One region of the Neobacillus sp. S1115 genome, then DNA from elsewhere that is predicted to be linked to it. Evidence: a T-box and tRNA genes for the amino acid it is inferred to sense, from the RefSeq annotation. Region 1 holds a T-box; the other holds one or more tRNA genes.
What was found. The T-box of region 1 lies ahead of tyrS (tyrosine--tRNA ligase). A T-box ahead of a tRNA ligase gene usually reads a tRNA of that ligase, here a tRNA-Tyr.
Positions count from the first base shown of each region.

Region 2: it encodes a tRNA-Tyr, which carries the amino acid that the T-box ahead of tyrS (tyrosine--tRNA ligase) is inferred to sense. The anticodon was not compared.

Region 1 is NZ_AP038275.1:4,943,999-4,953,068, reverse strand. It holds gene acsA (acetate--CoA ligase) at 1-1,284, shown strand, start outside; gene ACZ5B7_RS24230 (DUF6954 family protein) at 1,488-1,682, opposite strand; gene tyrS (tyrosine--tRNA ligase) at 1,789-3,048, opposite strand; T-box leader at 3,092-3,305, opposite strand; gene ACZ5B7_RS24220 (transglycosylase domain-containing protein) at 3,452-6,199, shown strand; gene rpsD (30S ribosomal protein S4) at 6,324-6,926, opposite strand; gene megL (methionine gamma-lyase) at 7,277-8,455, shown strand; gene ACZ5B7_RS24205 (GAF domain-containing protein) at 8,480-8,959, opposite strand.
Region 2 is NZ_AP038275.1:4,170,656-4,179,725, forward strand. It holds gene ppdK (pyruvate, phosphate dikinase) at 1-354, opposite strand, end outside; gene ACZ5B7_RS20140 (pyruvate, water dikinase regulatory protein) at 358-1,173, opposite strand; gene ACZ5B7_RS20145 (helix-turn-helix transcriptional regulator) at 1,196-1,831, opposite strand; gene mutM (bifunctional DNA-formamidopyrimidine glycosylase/DNA-(apurinic or apyrimidinic site) lyase) at 1,998-2,807, opposite strand; tRNA gene ACZ5B7_RS20155 (tRNA-Ile) at 2,915-2,988, opposite strand; gene ACZ5B7_RS20160 (NUDIX hydrolase) at 3,142-3,909, opposite strand; tRNA gene ACZ5B7_RS20165 (tRNA-Trp) at 4,047-4,117, opposite strand; tRNA gene ACZ5B7_RS20170 (tRNA-Tyr) at 4,123-4,207, opposite strand; tRNA gene ACZ5B7_RS20175 (tRNA-Met) at 4,233-4,306, opposite strand; tRNA gene ACZ5B7_RS20180 (tRNA-Ala) at 4,325-4,400, opposite strand; tRNA gene ACZ5B7_RS20185 (tRNA-Leu) at 4,499-4,587, opposite strand; tRNA gene ACZ5B7_RS20190 (tRNA-Gly) at 4,593-4,667, opposite strand; tRNA gene ACZ5B7_RS20195 (tRNA-Leu) at 4,681-4,767, opposite strand; rRNA gene ACZ5B7_RS20200 (23S ribosomal RNA) at 5,014-7,950, opposite strand; rRNA gene ACZ5B7_RS20205 (16S ribosomal RNA) at 8,156-9,070, opposite strand, start outside.

The DNA of each region.
Region 1 (9,070 bases):
GAAGCAAAAGTATTAGTAACTACACCAGAATTATTAAGCCGTGTACCTGTGCAGGATTTACCGGCATTAAAGCATATTTTCCTCGTTGGAAAAAATGTGGAGGAACAAGGGAATTGTATTAACTTTTTAGAAAAATTTGAGACTGCCAGCAAAGAGCTGAAGATTGAATGGGTTGAGCGGACAGATGGATTAATCCTGCATTACACTTCTGGGTCCACTGGAAAGCCAAAGGGCGTACTGCATGTGCATAATGCGATGATTCAGCATTATCAAACAGCTAAATGGGTTCTTGATTTAAAAGAGGATGATGTTTACTGGTGTACAGCAGACCCAGGCTGGGTGACAGGAACTTCGTACGGTATCTTTGGCCCATGGCTGACTGGTACTTCGAATGTTATTGTCGGCGGACGTTTCAGCCCAGAAGCCTGGTATCAAATGATTGAAGACTTCGGTGTTACGGTTTGGTACAGTGCACCAACAGCATTCCGGATGCTGATGGGAGCGGGGGACGAGCTGGTTAAGAAATTTAATTTAAGCAGTCTTCGCCATGTCTTGAGTGTTGGTGAGCCATTAAACCCAGAAGTGGTTAAATGGGGTGCTAAGGTATTCAATAAGAGAATTCATGATAACTGGTGGATGACTGAAACCGGTGCACAGTTAATCAGTAACTATCCTTGCATGGAAATCAAGCCTGGTTCGATGGGTAAGCCAATCCCTGGCGTTGAGGCGGCGATTGTTGATAATCAAGGTAACGAGCTTCCGCCATACAGAATGGGGAACCTTGCAATTAAAAAAGGCTGGCCTTCGATGATGCATACGATCTGGAACAATCCTGAGAAATATGAGTCATATTTCATGCCAGGAGACTGGTATGTCTCTGGAGATTCTGCGTACATGGATGAGGATGGCTACTTCTGGTTCCAAGGCCGCGTCGATGACGTCATCATGACATCTGGAGAGCGTGTAGGTCCATTTGAAGTGGAAAGCAAGCTTGTTGAACACCCAGCAGTTGCTGAAGCAGGGGTTATCGGAAAACCGGATCCTGTGCGCGGGGAAATTATTAAAGCCTTCATCGCGTTAAGAGATGGTTATGTAGCAACTGAAGAGCTTAAAGAGGAAATTAGACAGTTCGTCAAAAAAGGTCTGGCAGCACATGCCGCACCTCGTGAAATTGATTTCCGTGACAAGCTACCAAAAACACGAAGCGGCAAGATCATGAGACGTGTTTTGAAAGCATGGGAGTTAAATTTGCCGACTGGTGATTTATCGACGATGGAAGATTAATTTTTAAAGATATAAAGATAGAGGCTGAATCCAATTGATGACTGGAGCAGCCTCTTTTTTTTGTTGGTATTAAATCCTTCTTTTGGATTTGCTGATATATTGGAGAATTCGCTGATATATTTGAAAATCCGCTGATATGTATCAGGAATTCGCTGATATATTTAGAAATCTGCTGATAAATGGCAAAAATTCGCTGATATATGCTAATTCCGTTTGCGTTTGGCCCAGCTAATTCCCTTTCGATAGCCGAATCCCAAGATTAGATAGATTACCAAAATAATTACTCCCGTAACCAATCTTTCCTGCATGCTTCCATCTGCCATAAGAACCGGTCCAAGGCCAAAAAACGTAACCAAGCCAATGAGAAGGATAAAAACAGCGTGTACTAAAATTCTCACTACTTTCACCTCCAAATTTCCTTTTTATATATTGACGTTGAAAAGAAAAAAGCTGTTACAAATAAAAAGGACTTTGGGTTGCAGTCCCAAAGCCCCTTTATACCAATTAATATTTAATTAACGTATATTTCTTTTTCCCTCTTCGGACAATCGTAAACTGGCCTTCAATTTTGTCAGTTTCCTGAAGAGTATAAGAGGTATCAGTTACCTTTTCTCCATTAATGGCAATGGCACCATTTGAAATATCTTCACGAGCCTGGCGCTTGGAAGGAGAGATCTTTGCCGCTACTAATAGCTCAACCAAATTATTTTCCTCTTCATTTTGCAGCGCGTAAGACGGTACATCTTTAAAGCCCTGCTTGATTTCAGCAGCCGATAAACTGCGAACGTCTCCGCTAAATAGTGCTTCGGAAATCTTGATGGCCTGCTGCAAGGCATCCTCTCCGTGAATCAGACGTGTCATCTCTTCCGCCAGTGCCTTTTGGCCTTTACGGAGATGCGGCTCTTCTTGGACACAGACTTCTAATTGTTCAATTTCCTCACGAGAAAGGTAGGTAAACAGCTTCAAGTATTTCACCACATCGGCATCGGCTGTGTTAATCCAGAACTGATAGAACTCGTAAGGAGTGGTTTTTTCCGGGTCGAGCCAGATAGCGCCGCCTTCTGATTTTCCAAACTTGGTACCGTCGGATTTGGTTACAAGCGGAATCGTCAGCCCAAAGGCTTTCGTCTCTTCGTTATGCATTTTCCGAATTAACTCAAGACCTGAGGTAATGTTCCCCCACTGGTCACTGCCGCCAACCTGTAATTTGCAGTTATAATGATCATATAAATGGTTGAAATCCATCGCCTGTAAAATCGTGTAGGTGAACTCAGTAAAAGAGATCCCTGTTTCAAGCCTAGAGGCAATCGTATCCTTTGCCAGCAGGTAGTTGACACCGATATGCTTGCCGATATCACGCAGGAAGGCAATGACACTCATGGGCTCGGTCCAGTCGTAGTTGTTGACCATAACTGCGCCATTTTCTCCTTCAAACTCAAAAATGGCCGCTAATTGCTTTTTAATGCCTTCAACGTTTTTCTGTACCGCTTCGATTGTTTGCAGCTTTCGTTCTTCGCTTTTACCGCTCGGGTCGCCAATCAGCCCAGTTGCGCCTCCGACCAATACAAGCGGACGATGTCCATGCTGCTGGAATCTCCTTAGTGTTAAAAACGGCACCAAATGGCCGATATGAAGACTGTCAGCGGTTGGGTCTGTCCCGCAATAGAGGGAAATTTTTTCGTTATCTAAAAGATTTTGCAACCCTTCTTCATCTGTTTGCTGATAAATAATGCCCCGCCATTTCAAATCCTCTAATAAGTTCATTACTCAAAACCTCCAATAAAAAATAAAAACGCCCCTGCAATTATGCAGGGACGTAAAATATACGCGGTACCACCCAGCTTGAGGAAATTCCTCCAACTTGAAAAAGTAACGGTTTAAACCGTTCTCCGCTACTGTTTCTTCACAGAGAAAGCTCCAGGATGTAATTCACTCTTCTATATGTGGCAGCTTTCACCGGCCGCTGCCTCTCTATTTACAGGGATAGAAGAACTACAATTGATTCCCTTCAAAGCCTTAAATTATAAAAAAATGCTTATTGATTTTTTAACATATATTAAAGATAAAGTCAAACGGTAAAATGGAAATTTCAGAAAAATGTAGAAGCTTGTCAAATTTTATACCACCGATATGCTATAATGGATGTGATTTTATTAGAGGTGATGCTATGAAAGAAAAGTGGCAAATATGGAAGGAAAAAGCTGATTCCCTCCTAAATTTTATTACTCATAAAAAAACCGTCAAAGGTGCCAGGATTACGTATCAGGTTTTCTGGAACCTGTTTCTGCTTTTATTAACGGTTGTAATCCTTGGAGGGGCTTTTGCAACAGGTGTTGGCGCCGGTTATTTTGCCTCGCTCGTCAAGGATGAGCCTGTGCGTTCATACGAAGGTATGAAAAAAGATATTTACAACTATACGGAAACGTCGGACTTATATTTTGCTGATAATGTTTATCTTGGAAAACTACGGTCTGACCTGGTCCGTGATGAGGTCAAATTGAATCAGGTCTCCGATAACGTAATCAATGCTGTAATCGCTACGGAGGACGAATATTTTTACGAGCACAAAGGGGTCGTCCCAAAGGCCGTTTTTCGAGCCCTTTTTCAGGAAGTGACCAATTCTCCTATCCAATCGGGCGGAAGCACGCTGACACAGCAATTAATTAAAAACCAAATTCTAACCAATGAGGTTTCCTTCCAAAGAAAAGCAAATGAAATTTTGTTGGCTCTTCGTTTGGAGAAATTTTTCGATAAAAAGGAAATTCTTGAAGCCTACTTAAATGTGGCGACTCTTGGCAGAAATTCATCAGGGCAGAACATCGCCGGTGTCCAGGCCGCAGCAAAAGGGATCTTTGGAAAAAATGCTAGTGAGCTTACACTGCCGGAGGCTGCTTTTATTGCAGGACTGCCGCAAAGCCCGTTTGGTTATACCCCATTTACACGAGAAGGCACAGTGAAGAATAATCTGGAGCCGGGCATAACAAGAATGAAAACAGTTTTAAAAAGAATGTACGATGGCGGATATATTAATGAAAAGCAATACGCAGAAGCGTCTGCCTATGACATTACAAAGGATTTTACTCCGTCAGTACCAAATCCGCTTGATAACTATCCTTGGGTGACATTTGAAATTGAGAAACGGGCCATAGATGTTCTGACAACGGTATTGGCTAAGAAAGATGGCCATACAGAAAAAGATTTAAAACAAGATGAAAACCTTTATTACAAGTATAAGACGATGGCCAGCCATGACCTGCGGCAAAATGGCTATCAAATTCATACAACTATTAACAAAGATATATATGATGCCATGCAGGTGGTAAAAGATAACTACAAATATTACGGACCAGATAAACCGGAGGAAAAAGAAGACCCGGAAACCGGTGAAAAGAAAACCGTAATGGAACCTGTTGAGGTCGGTGCAGAACTGATTGAAAATAGTACCGGCAAAATCATCAGCTTTGTTGGCGGCAGAGATTATAATAAACAGCAGCTCAATCACGCTACCAGTGCAGTCCGCCAGAACGGTTCGACGATGAAGCCGCTGCTCGTTTACGGGCCGGCTATTGAACTCGGAAAAGCGGCGCCGGGAACCCCGCTGCCGGATGTCGAACTTAGACTGGATAAAAGCAAAAGTACACCATGGCCTCATAACTATGACAAAAGATATAGCGGGCTAGTATCAGCACGGTATGCTTTGGCCAAATCCTATAACGTGCCGGCTGTAAAGCTATACTCTGAAATCGTGGACCAGCGTCCAGCACAGTATCTGGAAAAGATGGGCTTTACCTCGCTAACAAAGGGGGACTACACGAATCTCGCTACCTCTATCGGGTCTTTGGATAACGGCGTAACTGTTGAAGAAAATACAAATGCTTTTAGTACCTTTGCCAATGGCGGGAAATTTATCGATGCTTACCTGATCGATAAAATTGTCGACAAGGACGGTAAAATTATCTATCAGCATGAAGTAAAACCTGTTGATGTCTTTAAACCTCAGACTGCATTCTTGACCATTGATATGATGCGGGATGTAATAAATATGGGTACAGCAGCAGGTGTAAAGAGCAAACTGAATTTCAGTGCTGATTGGGCAGGAAAAACCGGTACTGGTAACAATTATTTTGATTCGTGGTTTGTTGCCTTCAACCCGAATGTAACACTTGGAATTTGGACTGGATATGATACGCAGAAATCTTTAAAAACCAGCGGAATGTCTTACAGTCAGCGGACCAATAATCTTTGGGCTGAACTGATGAATGCGGCACATAAAATTAAACCGGATTTAGTTGCTCCAAAAGAAAGCTTCCAAATGCCTGAAGGAATTGTTAAAACCTCCTATTGCGCAGTTTCTGGCATGCTTCCGTCAGCGGCCTGTTCAAAGGCAGGCTTGGTTGAGAGTGATTATTTCAATGCCAAAGATGTTCCTACGAAAGTTGATGATAGTTTAATCGAAGGAAATTATGTAACGATCGGAAATAGTAAATATCTGGCTCTTGATTCCACACCAAAAGAGTTTACCCAGTATGGAACAATCTTAAACCCAGACTTTATCAACAGAATGGTAGGCAATGACTTTAAAAATATCAGCCAGCTTATTCCAAACAGGGGCAGATGGGACAATGTGTTTGTCTCAGGTGCTAAAATGGCCGATAACGGCAAGAAACCGGACAGTGTCACCTTGGCCGCATCCGGCAATACCCTCACATGGAGCGCACCGGCAGACAATGATATCGTCGGCTACCGTGTCTATCAGGGTGGATTTTTTGGAGCGAAGATCGCAAGCATCAACAGCGGTTCCTCACTATCCTATAATGTTGGAAATGGAAGCTTCTATGTAACGGCAGTTGATATTGCAGGAAATGAATCCGCACCTTCAAATGTAGTGGAAGTAGGAGTTTTAACTCAACAATAACATTTAATGGGGGTCTCAAAATTAGATTTTGGGACTCCTGTTTTTTATTTCCAAATGCATTTTCAAAAAACATAAAAAAGCCCCAGAATAGAAATTCTGGGGCTTTACAAATGCTAAATACAAATTAACGAGAGTAGAACTCGACGATAAGAGTTTCGTTAATTTCAGCAGGTAATTCAGATCGCTCTGGTAAGCGAGTGAAAGTACCTTCTAATTTGTCAGCATCGAAAGTTAAATAATCAGGAACGAAGTTAGTTGCTTCGATTGCTTCTTTGATTACATCAAGGTTGCGAGATTTTTCACGAACGCTGATAGTTTGGCCAGCAGCAACGCGGTATGATGGGATATCAACGCGAGCGCCATCAACTAAGATGTGGCCATGGTTAACTAATTGACGAGCCGCACGGCGAGTGCGTGCAAGACCTAAACGATAAACTACGTTATCAAGACGAGACTCAAGAAGAACCATGAAGTTTTCGCCATGAACGCCGCCTAATTTGCCAGCTCTGTCGAATAGGTTGCGGAATTGACGCTCATTAACACCGTACATATGACGAAGCTTTTGCTTCTCTTGTAACTGCAATCCGTATTCAGAAAGCTTTTTGCGTTGGTTTGGACCATGTTGTCCAGGAGCGTAAGGACGCTTTTCTAATTCTTTACCTGTGCCGCTTAGAGAGATTCCAAGACGACGGGATAGTTTCCAGCTTGGGCCGGTATATCGAGCCATGAATGACTCCTCCTTTAAGTTTTTATTTTGGTAAAATAAAAACCGTAACGAAACATCGATAACAGCCATTTTGTTTTCATGCACCATCGCCCTAGCAGCTAAGGGTTACGCGATGCACCTTCGCAAGAAGCTCTCGCGAGGAACAAAATGGAACAGCTAAAATCGTTTCATAGGCTGCAATATTTTACACAAAGAGTATTATATAATTTTTATTCGTGGTAAGTCAAGCTAATTTTTATTATAACACTGAAGTCATTCAGATAAGGTGATTTTAACAGACCAATTTTATTATACATATACTACAGAGAATTGAAATCGGTTTCAGTCAGGAGGGGACTTGCATTTTGGAAATGAAGAAAGCCCGATTTGAAACGGAAGTGATTCATGCCGGTTATTGTCCCGAGCAACACCAAGGAAGCTTAGTGCCACCGTTGTATCAAACATCTACCTTTACATTTGCCGATGCGGAACAAGGAGAAAAGCGGTTTGCCGGTGTGGAAGAGGGTTTTGTTTATTCGCGGTTGGGGAATCCGACCGTAAAAGTTCTTGAGGAAAGGATTGCTGCGCTCGAAGGCGGGGAGGCCGGATTGGCCTTTTCTTCAGGAATGGCCGCTGTCAGCGCTGTGTTGCTGGCTTTAACAAAGTCCGGCCGTCATATTCTTTGCTCCAAAGGGTTGTATGGCTGCACATTTGGTTTACTGCAATTGATGAAGGAGAAATTTGACATTGATCATCATTTTTCCGAAATGGATTCGGCGGAAACCTTAGAATCCGAGATTCGCCCCAATACTTCCTGCATCTATATCGAAACCCCGATTAACCCGACTATGAAGCTCGTCGACCTGGAATTGGCGGCAGCAGTCGCAAAAGAGAAGGGGATTCCGGTGGTTGTTGATAATACCTTTAGTTCTCCCTATATCCAAACGCCGCTCACTTGCGGCTGTGATATCGTCATTCATAGTGCAACAAAATATATATGCGGCCATGGTGACGTTATTGCTGGTTTAGTGGTCGGGAAACAGGAGTTTATTAAGCAGGTTTCTAAGACTGTTCATAAGGATTTTGGCGGAATCATGTCACCGTTTGATGCCTGGCTTCTGCTAAGAGGCATCAAAACCCTGCCGGTTCGAATGGATCGTCATTCTGAAAATGCCCTAAAGCTATTCAAATTTTTGAAAGGTCATCCAAAAGTAAAGGATATATTTTATCCTGGTGACCCGGAACATCCTGATTATTCCATAATGAAAAAGCAGATGAAACAAGCTGGCGGGCTGCTTTCCTTTTCACTTCATGGGACAAAGGAAACAGCGCAGCATTTTATGAATCAATTGGAACTAATTAAAATTGCGGTAAGTTTGGGAGACACGGAAACATTGATCCAGCATCCGGCGACAATGACTCACGCGGTCGTACCAGAAGAAGAACGGCTAAAAATGGGGATTGACAATACATTACTTCGGCTTTCCTTCGGTCTTGAAGCTTGGGAGGACTTAAAAGAGGATTTGGAACAAGCGCTTGATAAAATATAAAACTCGCCGTATGGCGAGTTTTCTTTATACGTGTTCGATTAGGATGGAGACGAATTCCTCAAGCTTTTCTTGGTCCAACTCATCAAAACGGTTTTTTTCCGGCGAATCAATATCTAGGACACCTATAACCTGATCACCTTTTACAAGTGGAATGACAATCTCTGACTGGGATGCAGCATCACAGGCGATATGGCCCGGGAATTGATGCACGTCTGCGACCCGAAGCGTCTCTGCTTTCTGGACTGCTGTCCCGCATACACCTTTTCCAACCGGAATACGGACGCAGGCAGGCAGGCCTTGAAATGGTCCAAGCACTAGCTCCCCGTCCTCCATCAAATAAAAGCCGACCCAATTAATCCGGTCTAAAAATTGGTTCAACAAGGAGGAAGCATTGCTCAAATTGGCAATTTGATTTTTTTCATCGTGGATGAGGGCATGCAATTGCTTCTTTACTAATTCATAATTTTCTTCACGAGTCCCTTTGTACATTTCGACGTTAAACATCCTTTTTCCCCCTACTTTTTAAAGTTTTATAGTCTATTTTAGCAGATTGAAAAGAAAAAGAGCAGACTTTGTCGATTTTTTCATGGAGGAATCCTTATCAAGAAAAAGAAC
Region 2 (9,070 bases), 770 kb from region 1:
ACCCACAACAGTTTCGTCATTCATCCCCAGATTTAAAATGGTATCCATCATCCCAGGCATAGAAAAAACTGAACCGGATCGAACAGAAACAAGTAAAGGATTCTGCGGGTCACCGAGTTTTTTGTCCATTTTTTCTTCCAAAAGTCTTAACGCCTCTAATGTCTGGGATTCTACTAAAGCTGGAATGGTTTTATCAGATTCATAGTAAGCATTACAAGCTTGCGTTGTAATGGTAAAACCATAAGGAACCGGCAGGCCGATTCTTGTCATTTCTGCTAGATTCGCTCCCTTTCCCCCAAGTAAATCACGCATGTTGCCATGGCCTTCATGAAATAAATAAACGAATTTTCCCATGTTTTAAAAGCTCCTCTCTTTTTTCAAAACGTCTAAAATTAATCCTGCAGTTTCTTCAATCGCTTTATTCGAAACATTTATGATTGGACAGCCTACGCGTTTCATAATTTTTTCGGCATAATCTAGTTCGTCGAGAATTCTCTGGAAGCTTGCATAATTCGCCTTTGAGCCCAGCCCAAGTGCTTTTAGGCGCTCAGTGCGAATTTCATTTAATTTATCTGGTGAAATAATTAAACCGATACAATTTTTTCTCGGTATTTTAAAAAGTTCATCTGGTGGAGGCACTTCTGGAACTAACGGCACATTGGCCACTTTAAAACGCTTATGGGCAAGGTACATGGACAGCGGCGTTTTTGAAGTCCGGGACACACCGATTAAAACAATATCGGCCTTCATAATGCCTCTTGGGTCCCGCCCATCATCATATTTCACGGCAAATTCAATCGCCTCGATTTTGCGGAAATATTCTTCGTCTAATTTTCTCATTAGGCCAGGCTGGCGGTGGGGCTGTTTATTAAACCTTGTTGCAAATGCATTCATTAATGGGTTGAGGAGGTCCACTGCCATTATCCCCTCTTCCATGGCACGCTTATCTAAATAATCTTTTAATTCCGGAATAACGATGGTATAGGCAATGATGGAATGGTCCTTTCTTGCCAAAATAATCACATCTTCAATGTCTTCAATGTCGTCTACATATGAGTTTCGGCGAATTTCTACCTGTCCACCATTAAACTGTGTTGCCACCGCTTTTACAACGAGCTCAGCTGTTTCACCAACCGAGTCAGATACTACGTAGACAACTTCCTTTTGTACCAAAATCGCAGCAACTCCCCTTAATCTATTTTTCTTCCATAAATTCTAAATAGGCCTTTGTTATTGTCGTTTTGGTAATTCTCCCTAACAACAAATATGTATTATTTTTATGATTGACTTCCTTTACTACCGGTAAGGAGTCAATATGAAAATTAATCATTTTTTTGGCCGCTTCGAGCAAGGTTTCCTCTGAATTAATCGTGATAATATTAGGCATTCTTGTCATAATGACACTTACGGGCAATTCCTGCAGATTTTTGTTCCCAAGTGCAGCCCTGAGCAAATCCTTTCGGGAAATCACTCCTGCCAAATTTCCTTCTGTATCCACCGCATAAAGTGTTCCAACATCCTCGAGGAATAACTGGACAATCGCATTATAAACAGAAGTTGATTTTTCAACCACGATTGGATGTGCCTTAAAATCAGATACCTTTTGATGAATAAACTTCTTCGCCTGCCGTTTTACTTCTAATTTGTCATTAAAAAAATAGCCTACACGCGGTCTGGCATCCAGACTGCCAGACATGGTCAAGATTGCAAGGTCCGGTCTTAATGCCGCTCTGGTAACAGAAAGCTTCTCTGCAATTTCTTTACCGGTTATCGGGCCATTTTCCTTTACAATCTGCAGAATTTCATCCTGACGCTTGGTGAGTTTAATCATTAGCACCACCTTATTCACAATAAATATGTTATATATATTTAAATGTGCTATACTTATTTGTATATAGTATAGTACATTTAAACAAATTCGGAAACAATAATTTTGACAAATTGGCTAATTTTTTCTTTTAATAAAAAAACCCGTCGGAAATCGGCAGGATACAGTACTACTTTTGACAATCTGGACAATAAAAAGTTTTTCGGGAAGAGATTGTTTCCATTTTGATTGTTGCCTCGCAACGTCGGCATTTCTCTCCCTCGCGATCGTATACTTGGCATAGTGGATTAAAACCGCCCGTTTTTTTATCACCCTTGAAAATCGGATTTTCCATGTAACCACCATTCTGAATGGCCACTTGGAGAATTTTTTTCATCGATTGAAACAATTGTGAACGGCTAGGTGGATTAATGTCATCAATGTCTTTGGTAGGTAAAATTTTTGCATCAAAGCAGATTTCAGCAGAATAGCAATTGCCAATTCCTGCAATAAACTCCTGATCCAAAAGTGTGGTCTTCAAACGGCCATGCTTGCTGCCAATTCGTTTAATAAATTCATCTAGTGTAAAACTGCTGTTCAGTGGTTCCGGCCCTAGATGGGAAAGTTTTTCTTCTGCTTCCTGATGGGAATATAAATGAAGATATCCCAGACGCAGACCAATAAAGTATAAATGTTCATTTCCGAAAGAAAGCTGAACCTGTATCGTTCGTTTAGGTTTATCTGCTTCCTGTCCATAAAACATCCATCCGCCGAGCATTAGATGCAATAACAGAACCTGCCCATTTTGGAGTTGAAAAAGAAGGTGTTTCCCCCTTCGATTGATGGTGGTTATTTTTTGATTAAGTACGGTTCTTTTAAAAAGTTCGGGATTCACATTTATTGATTTTTCACGGTTAACTTGGACATCGGTAATGGTTTTACCTGCAATCATTTGGCTTAAAAGAATCTTATAGTTTTCCATTTCCGGCAGTTCAGGCATAATGTCTTCCTCCAAAACTCTTTTCCTTTATGCTATCCAAAACGGGTAAAATCAAATAAAAAAACCGAATCATATCGACTCGGTTTTAAACAGTTACTCTATTGAAGTGGGCCTAAATGGACTTGAACCATCGACCTCACGCTTATCAGGCGTGCGCTCTAACCAGCTGAGCTATAGGCCCATAATAAAAAATAATTATCAAAGACGTATATAATTATAACAGGAATTCTTTTAATTGTCGATAAATATCACAGTCTTTTTCATTATTTTGATAATTGGCGCGCTGAATAGAAATTTATAATAGGTTCACAGCGTCAATCGGGCAGCACATTACTTAATCCTTTTCAAAATTACCTTCCATTCTTTTTAATAATTCATATGGACGGACCTTGAAAGCTTCATAGGGAGCCCAATTTCCCTCCATTGCATCTTTCACCCTGGGAATAAATTTACCTCTCTTAATATAGTGTGAAACATTGGAAGAATCGAGTTTGACGAATCGAACTTCCTTGGTCTCCTTGGATGTTTTAGGCTCACCGCCTGCATACTTTCCAAGAAAAACAATTGAAACAGTACTTCCATTTGAATACACACCCGATACTCCAATCAACTCAACTTGAATGCCTGTTTCCTCAAAAATCTCCCGAACAAGTGCCATGTCTAAAGTTTCTCCTTCATCAACGCCACCACCAGGAAGTTCCCACGTATCTGCTCTCCAATACGTTTTTACTAATAAAGTTTCTTGGTTCTCATTTGTAATATACCCACTAACCGTTATCGTCTGTTTTGTTTTTGTATATTCCCCCAATGAAGATAAATAGTCTTTTCGAGTATCTATAAAAATTTCGTCTATACTTGAAATGCGGTTTTGTAATTGTTTATACAACTCATCTTTAATAACACGCTCTTCAATTTTTATATATTCTTTATGACTCGGATACTCCCAGATAATCGTTACTTCCTCTTTCCCTTTTGTCATCCAGCGGCCGATAATTTTTGCCCCACTTTTTATTTTAGCCGGATAAATAAGTTCATCAAAAATTTCATTGAAATCACTTACCTTATCAGGAACAAGCAGATAAACTTCTCTTACATAAAACATTTTTTTCCCCTTTTCATTGAATTACACCAGTTTACGCGTTTTAATGAAATAGGTTCCATTTGTTAGTTCAATACAATTTAGCACAAAAAACGCCTTCCTGAAAATATTCAGAAGGCGTTCTTTTTAAAATCTATAGACAGGGGCAGTAGGAATCGAACCCACACTGAAGGTTTTGGAGACCTTAGTTCTACCTTTAAACTATGCCCCTATAAATGGTGGAGGGGGACGGATTCGAACCGCCGAACCCTGAGGGAGCGGATTTACAGTCCGCCGCGTTTAGCCACTTCGCTACCCCTCCATTATAAATTTTGCAAAAAAAATAATAGCGGCGGAGGGGATCGAACCCCCGACCTTACGGGTATGAACCGTACGCTCTAGCCAGCTGAGCTACACCGCCAAAAATAAAATATGAAAATGGTGGAGCCTAGCGGGATCGAACCGCTGACCTCCTGCGTGCAAAGCAGGCGCTCTCCCAGCTGAGCTAAGGCCCCATACTTTTAGATAATCGGGTAAACAGGATTCGAAGTTAACAACCCGTACATCCCGAACGTAGTGCTTTACCAAGCTAAGCTATTTCCCGTAATGAAAATGGTGCCGAGGACCGGAATCGAACCGGTACGGTAGTCACCTACCGCAGGATTTTAAGTCCTGTGCGTCTGCCAGTTCCGCCACCCCGGCATGTTTGGAGCGGAAGACGGGATTCGAACCCGCGACCCCCACCTTGGCAAGGTGGTGTTCTACCACTGAACTACTTCCGCATTTTGATCTTTTTGGTGCGGGTAAAGGGACTTGAACCCATACGGTATTACTACCACTAGAACCTGAATCTAGCGCGTCTGCCGATTCCGCCACACCCGCAAAGTAATAATATTGATTATTGGGATTTCATTCCCTCAAAACTAGATAATAAAGAAGAAGTATGATAAGAACGAGTTACCATTTTACATTGATAATTGTCTAGCTCCAGCGTCCAGCAACTAGTGTCCTTCGGTCTTTTCCCTACGATAAGTCAACATCGATTCGCTTCGCTCATCGTGTTTCCTTTATCTCAGTCAAAGTCCTCCAGGCCATACGTTGCTAACCGGCCGCTTCCGCTTTTCGATTTTGGTTAAGTCCTCGATCGATTAGTATCAGTCAGCTCCACACGTCACCGCGCTTCCACCTCTGACCTATCAACCTGATCATCTTTCAGGGATCTTACTAGCTTGACGCTATGGGAAATCTCATCTAGAGGGGGGCTTCATGCTTAGATGCTTTCAGCACTTATCCCGTCCGCACATAGCTACCCAGCGATGCCTTTGGCAAGACAACTGGTACACCAGCGGTGCGTCCATCCCGGTCCTCTCGTACTAAGGACAGCTCCTCTCAAATTTCCTGCGCCCACGACGGATAGGGACCGAACTGTCTCACGACGTTCTGAACCCAGCTCGCGTACCGCTTTAATGGGCGAACAGCCCAACCCTTGGGACCGACTACAGCCCCAGGATGCGATGAGCCGACATCGAGGTGCCAAACCTCCCCGTCGATGTGGACTCTTGGGGGAGATAAGCCTGTTATCCCCAGGGTAGCTTTTATCCGTTGAGCGATGGCCCTTCCATGCGGAACCACCGGATCACTAAGCCCGACTTTCGTCCCTGCTCGACTTGTAGGTCTCGCAGTCAAGCTCCCTTGTGCCTTTACACTCTGCGAATGATTTCCAACCATTCTGAGGGAACCTTTGGGCGCCTCCGTTACACTTTAGGAGGCGACCGCCCCAGTCAAACTGCCCACCTGACACTGTCTCCCACCCCGATCAGGGGTGCGGGTTAGAATTTCAATACAGCCAGGGTAGTATCCCACCGACGCCTCCACCGAAGCTGGCGCTCCGGCATCTCAGGCTCCTACCTATCCTGTACAAGCTGTACCAAAATTCAATATCAGGCTACAGTAAAGCTCCATGGGGTCTTTCCGTCCTGTCGCGGGTAACCTGCATCTTCACAGGTACTATAATTTCACCGAGTCTCTCGTTGAGACAGTGCCCAGATCGTTACGCCTTTCGTGCGGGTCGGAACTTACCCGACAAGGAATTTCGCTACCTTAGGACCGTTATAGTTACGGCCGCCGTTTACTGGGGCTTCGATTCAGAGCTTCGCTTACGCTAACCCCTCCTCTTAACCTTCCAGCACCGGGCAGGCGTCAGCCCCTATACTTCGCCTTGCGGCTTTGCAGAGACCTGTGTTTTTGCTAAACAGTCGCCTGGGCCTATTCACTGCGGCTCTTCGGGGCTATTCACCCCAAAAAGCACCCCTTCTCCCGAAGTTACGGGGTCATTTTGCCGAGTTCCTTAACGAGAGTTCTCTCGCTCACCTTAGGATTCTCTCCTCGCCTACCTGTGTCGGTTTGCGGTACGGGCACCTTTTATCTCGCTAGAGGCTTTTCTTGGCAGTGTGGAATCAGGAACTTCGGTACTATAATTCCCTCGGCATCACAGCTCGAGCCTGTTCGGTGAACGGATTTTCCTATTCACCAGCCTAACTGCTTGCACGCACATATCCAGCAGTGCGCTTACCCTATCCTCCTGCGTCCCCCCATCACTCAAACGATAAAGAGGTGGTACAGGAATATCAACCTGTTGTCCATCGCCTACGCCTTTCGGCCTCGGCTTAGGTCCCGACTAACCCTGAGCGGACGAGCCTTCCTCAGGAAACCTTAGGCATACGGTGGATGAGATTCTCACTCATCTTTCGCTACTCATACCGGCATTCTCACTTCTAAGCGCTCCACCAGTCCTTACGGTCTAGCTTCAACGCCCTTAGAACGCTCTCCTACCGCGGACACCATGAGGTGTCCACCCACAGCTTCGGTGATACGTTTAGCCCCGGTACATTTTCGGCGCAGAGTCACTCGACCAGTGAGCTATTACGCACTCTTTAAATGGTGGCTGCTTCTAAGCCAACATCCTGGTTGTCTAAGCAACTCCACATCCTTTTCCACTTAACGTATACTTTGGGACCTTAGCTGGTGGTCTGGGCTGTTTCCCTTTTGACTACGGATCTTATCACTCGCAGTCTGACTCCCACGGATAAGTCATTGGCATTCGGAGTTTGTCTGAATTCGGTAACCCGATGAGGGCCCCTAGTCCAAACAGTGCTCTACCTCCAAGACTCTAACTACGTGAGGCTAGCCCTAAAGCTATTTCGGAGAGAACCAGCTATCTCCAAGTTCGATTGGAATTTCTCCGCTACCCACACCTCATCCCCGCACTTTTCAACGTGCGTGGGTTCGGGCCTCCATCCAGTGTTACCTGGACTTCACCCTGGACATGGGTAGATCACCTGGTTTCGGGTCTACGACTACATACTAATTCGCCCTATTCAGACTCGCTTTCGCTGCGGCTCCGTCTCTTCAACTTAACCTCGCATGCAATCGTAACTCGCCGGTTCATTCTACAAAAGGCACGCCATCACCCATGAACGGGCTCTGACTACTTGTAGGCACACGGTTTCAGGATCTCTTTCACTCCCCTTCCGGGGTGCTTTTCACCTTTCCCTCACGGTACTGGTTCACTATCGGTCACTAGGGAGTATTTAGCCTTGGGAGATGGTCCTCCCTGCTTCCGACCGGATTTCACGTGTCCGGCCGTACTCAGGATCCACTCAGGAGGGAACGAAGTTTCAACTACAGGGCTTTTACCTTCTATGGCCGGCCTTTCCAGACCGCTTCATCTACTCCGTTCCTTTGTAACTCCATGTTGAGTGTCCTACAACCCCGAAAGGCAAGCCTTTCGGTTTGGGCTGTTCCCGTTTCGCTCGCCGCTACTCAGGGAATCGCGTTTGCTTTCTCTTCCTCCGGGTACTTAGATGTTTCAGTTCCCCGGGTCTGCCTTCAATACCCTATGTATTCAGGTAAAGATACTGCTCCATTACGAACAGTGGGTTTCCCCATTCGGAAATCTCCGGATCGGCGCTTACTTACAGCTCCCCGAAGCATATCGGTGTTAGTCCCGTCCTTCATCGGCTCCTAGTGCCAAGGCATTCACCGTGCGCCCTTTCTAACTTAACCTAAAAGGTTTTACTTACTCTTGAAAATAAGAGAGAAAAACTAAAATGGCGATTACTCGGTTCTTACTTGGTTACTTCTTCTTTTACGATTATCTAGTTTTCAAAGAACGAACAAAAAAAGCTTTGAGAGAAATAATTCCCTCAAAACTAAACAAACAGAAAACAGTCAACATCTTATCAGTCCATAAGGACTGCATTATCCTTAGAAAGGAGGTGATCCAGCCGCACCTTCCGATACGGCTACCTTGTTACGACTTCACCCCAATCATCTGTCCCACCTTAGGCGGCTGGCTCCTTACGGTTACCCCACCGACTTCGGGTGTTACAAACTCTCGTGGTGTGACGGGCGGTGTGTACAAGGCCCGGGAACGTATTCACCGCGGCATGCTGATCCGCGATTACTAGCGATTCCGGCTTCATGCAGGCGAGTTGCAGCCTGCAATCCGAACTGAGAATGGTTTTATGGGATTGGCTCCACCTCGCGGCTTCGCTGCCCTTTGTACCATCCATTGTAGCACGTGTGTAGCCCAGGTCATAAGGGGCATGATGATTTGACGTCATCCCCACCTTCCTCCGGTTTGTCACCGGCAGTCACCTTAGAGTGCCCAACTGAATGCTGGCAACTAAGATCAAGGGTTGCGCTCGTTGCGGGACTTAACCCAACATCTCACGACACGAGCTGACGACAACCATGCACCACCTGTCACTCTGTCCCCCGAAGGGGAAATTCCTATCTCTAGGAGTGTCAGAGGATGTCAAGACCTGGTAAGGTTCTTCGCGTTGCTTCGAATTAAACCACATGCTCCACCGCTTGTGCGGGCCCCCGTCAATTCCTTTGAGTTTCAGCCTTGCGGCCGTACTCCCCAGGCGGAGTGCTTAATGCGTTAGCTGCAGCACTAAAGGGCGGAAACCCTCTAACACTTAGCACTCATCGTTTACGGCGTGGACTACCAGGGTATCTAATCCTGTTTGCTCCCCACGCTTTCGCGCCTCAGCGTCAGTTACAGACCAGAAAGCCGCCTTCGCCACTGGTGTTCCTCCACATCTCTACGCATTTCACCGCTACACGTGGAATTCCGCTTTCCTCTTCTGCACTCAAGTCCCCCAGTTTCCAATGACCC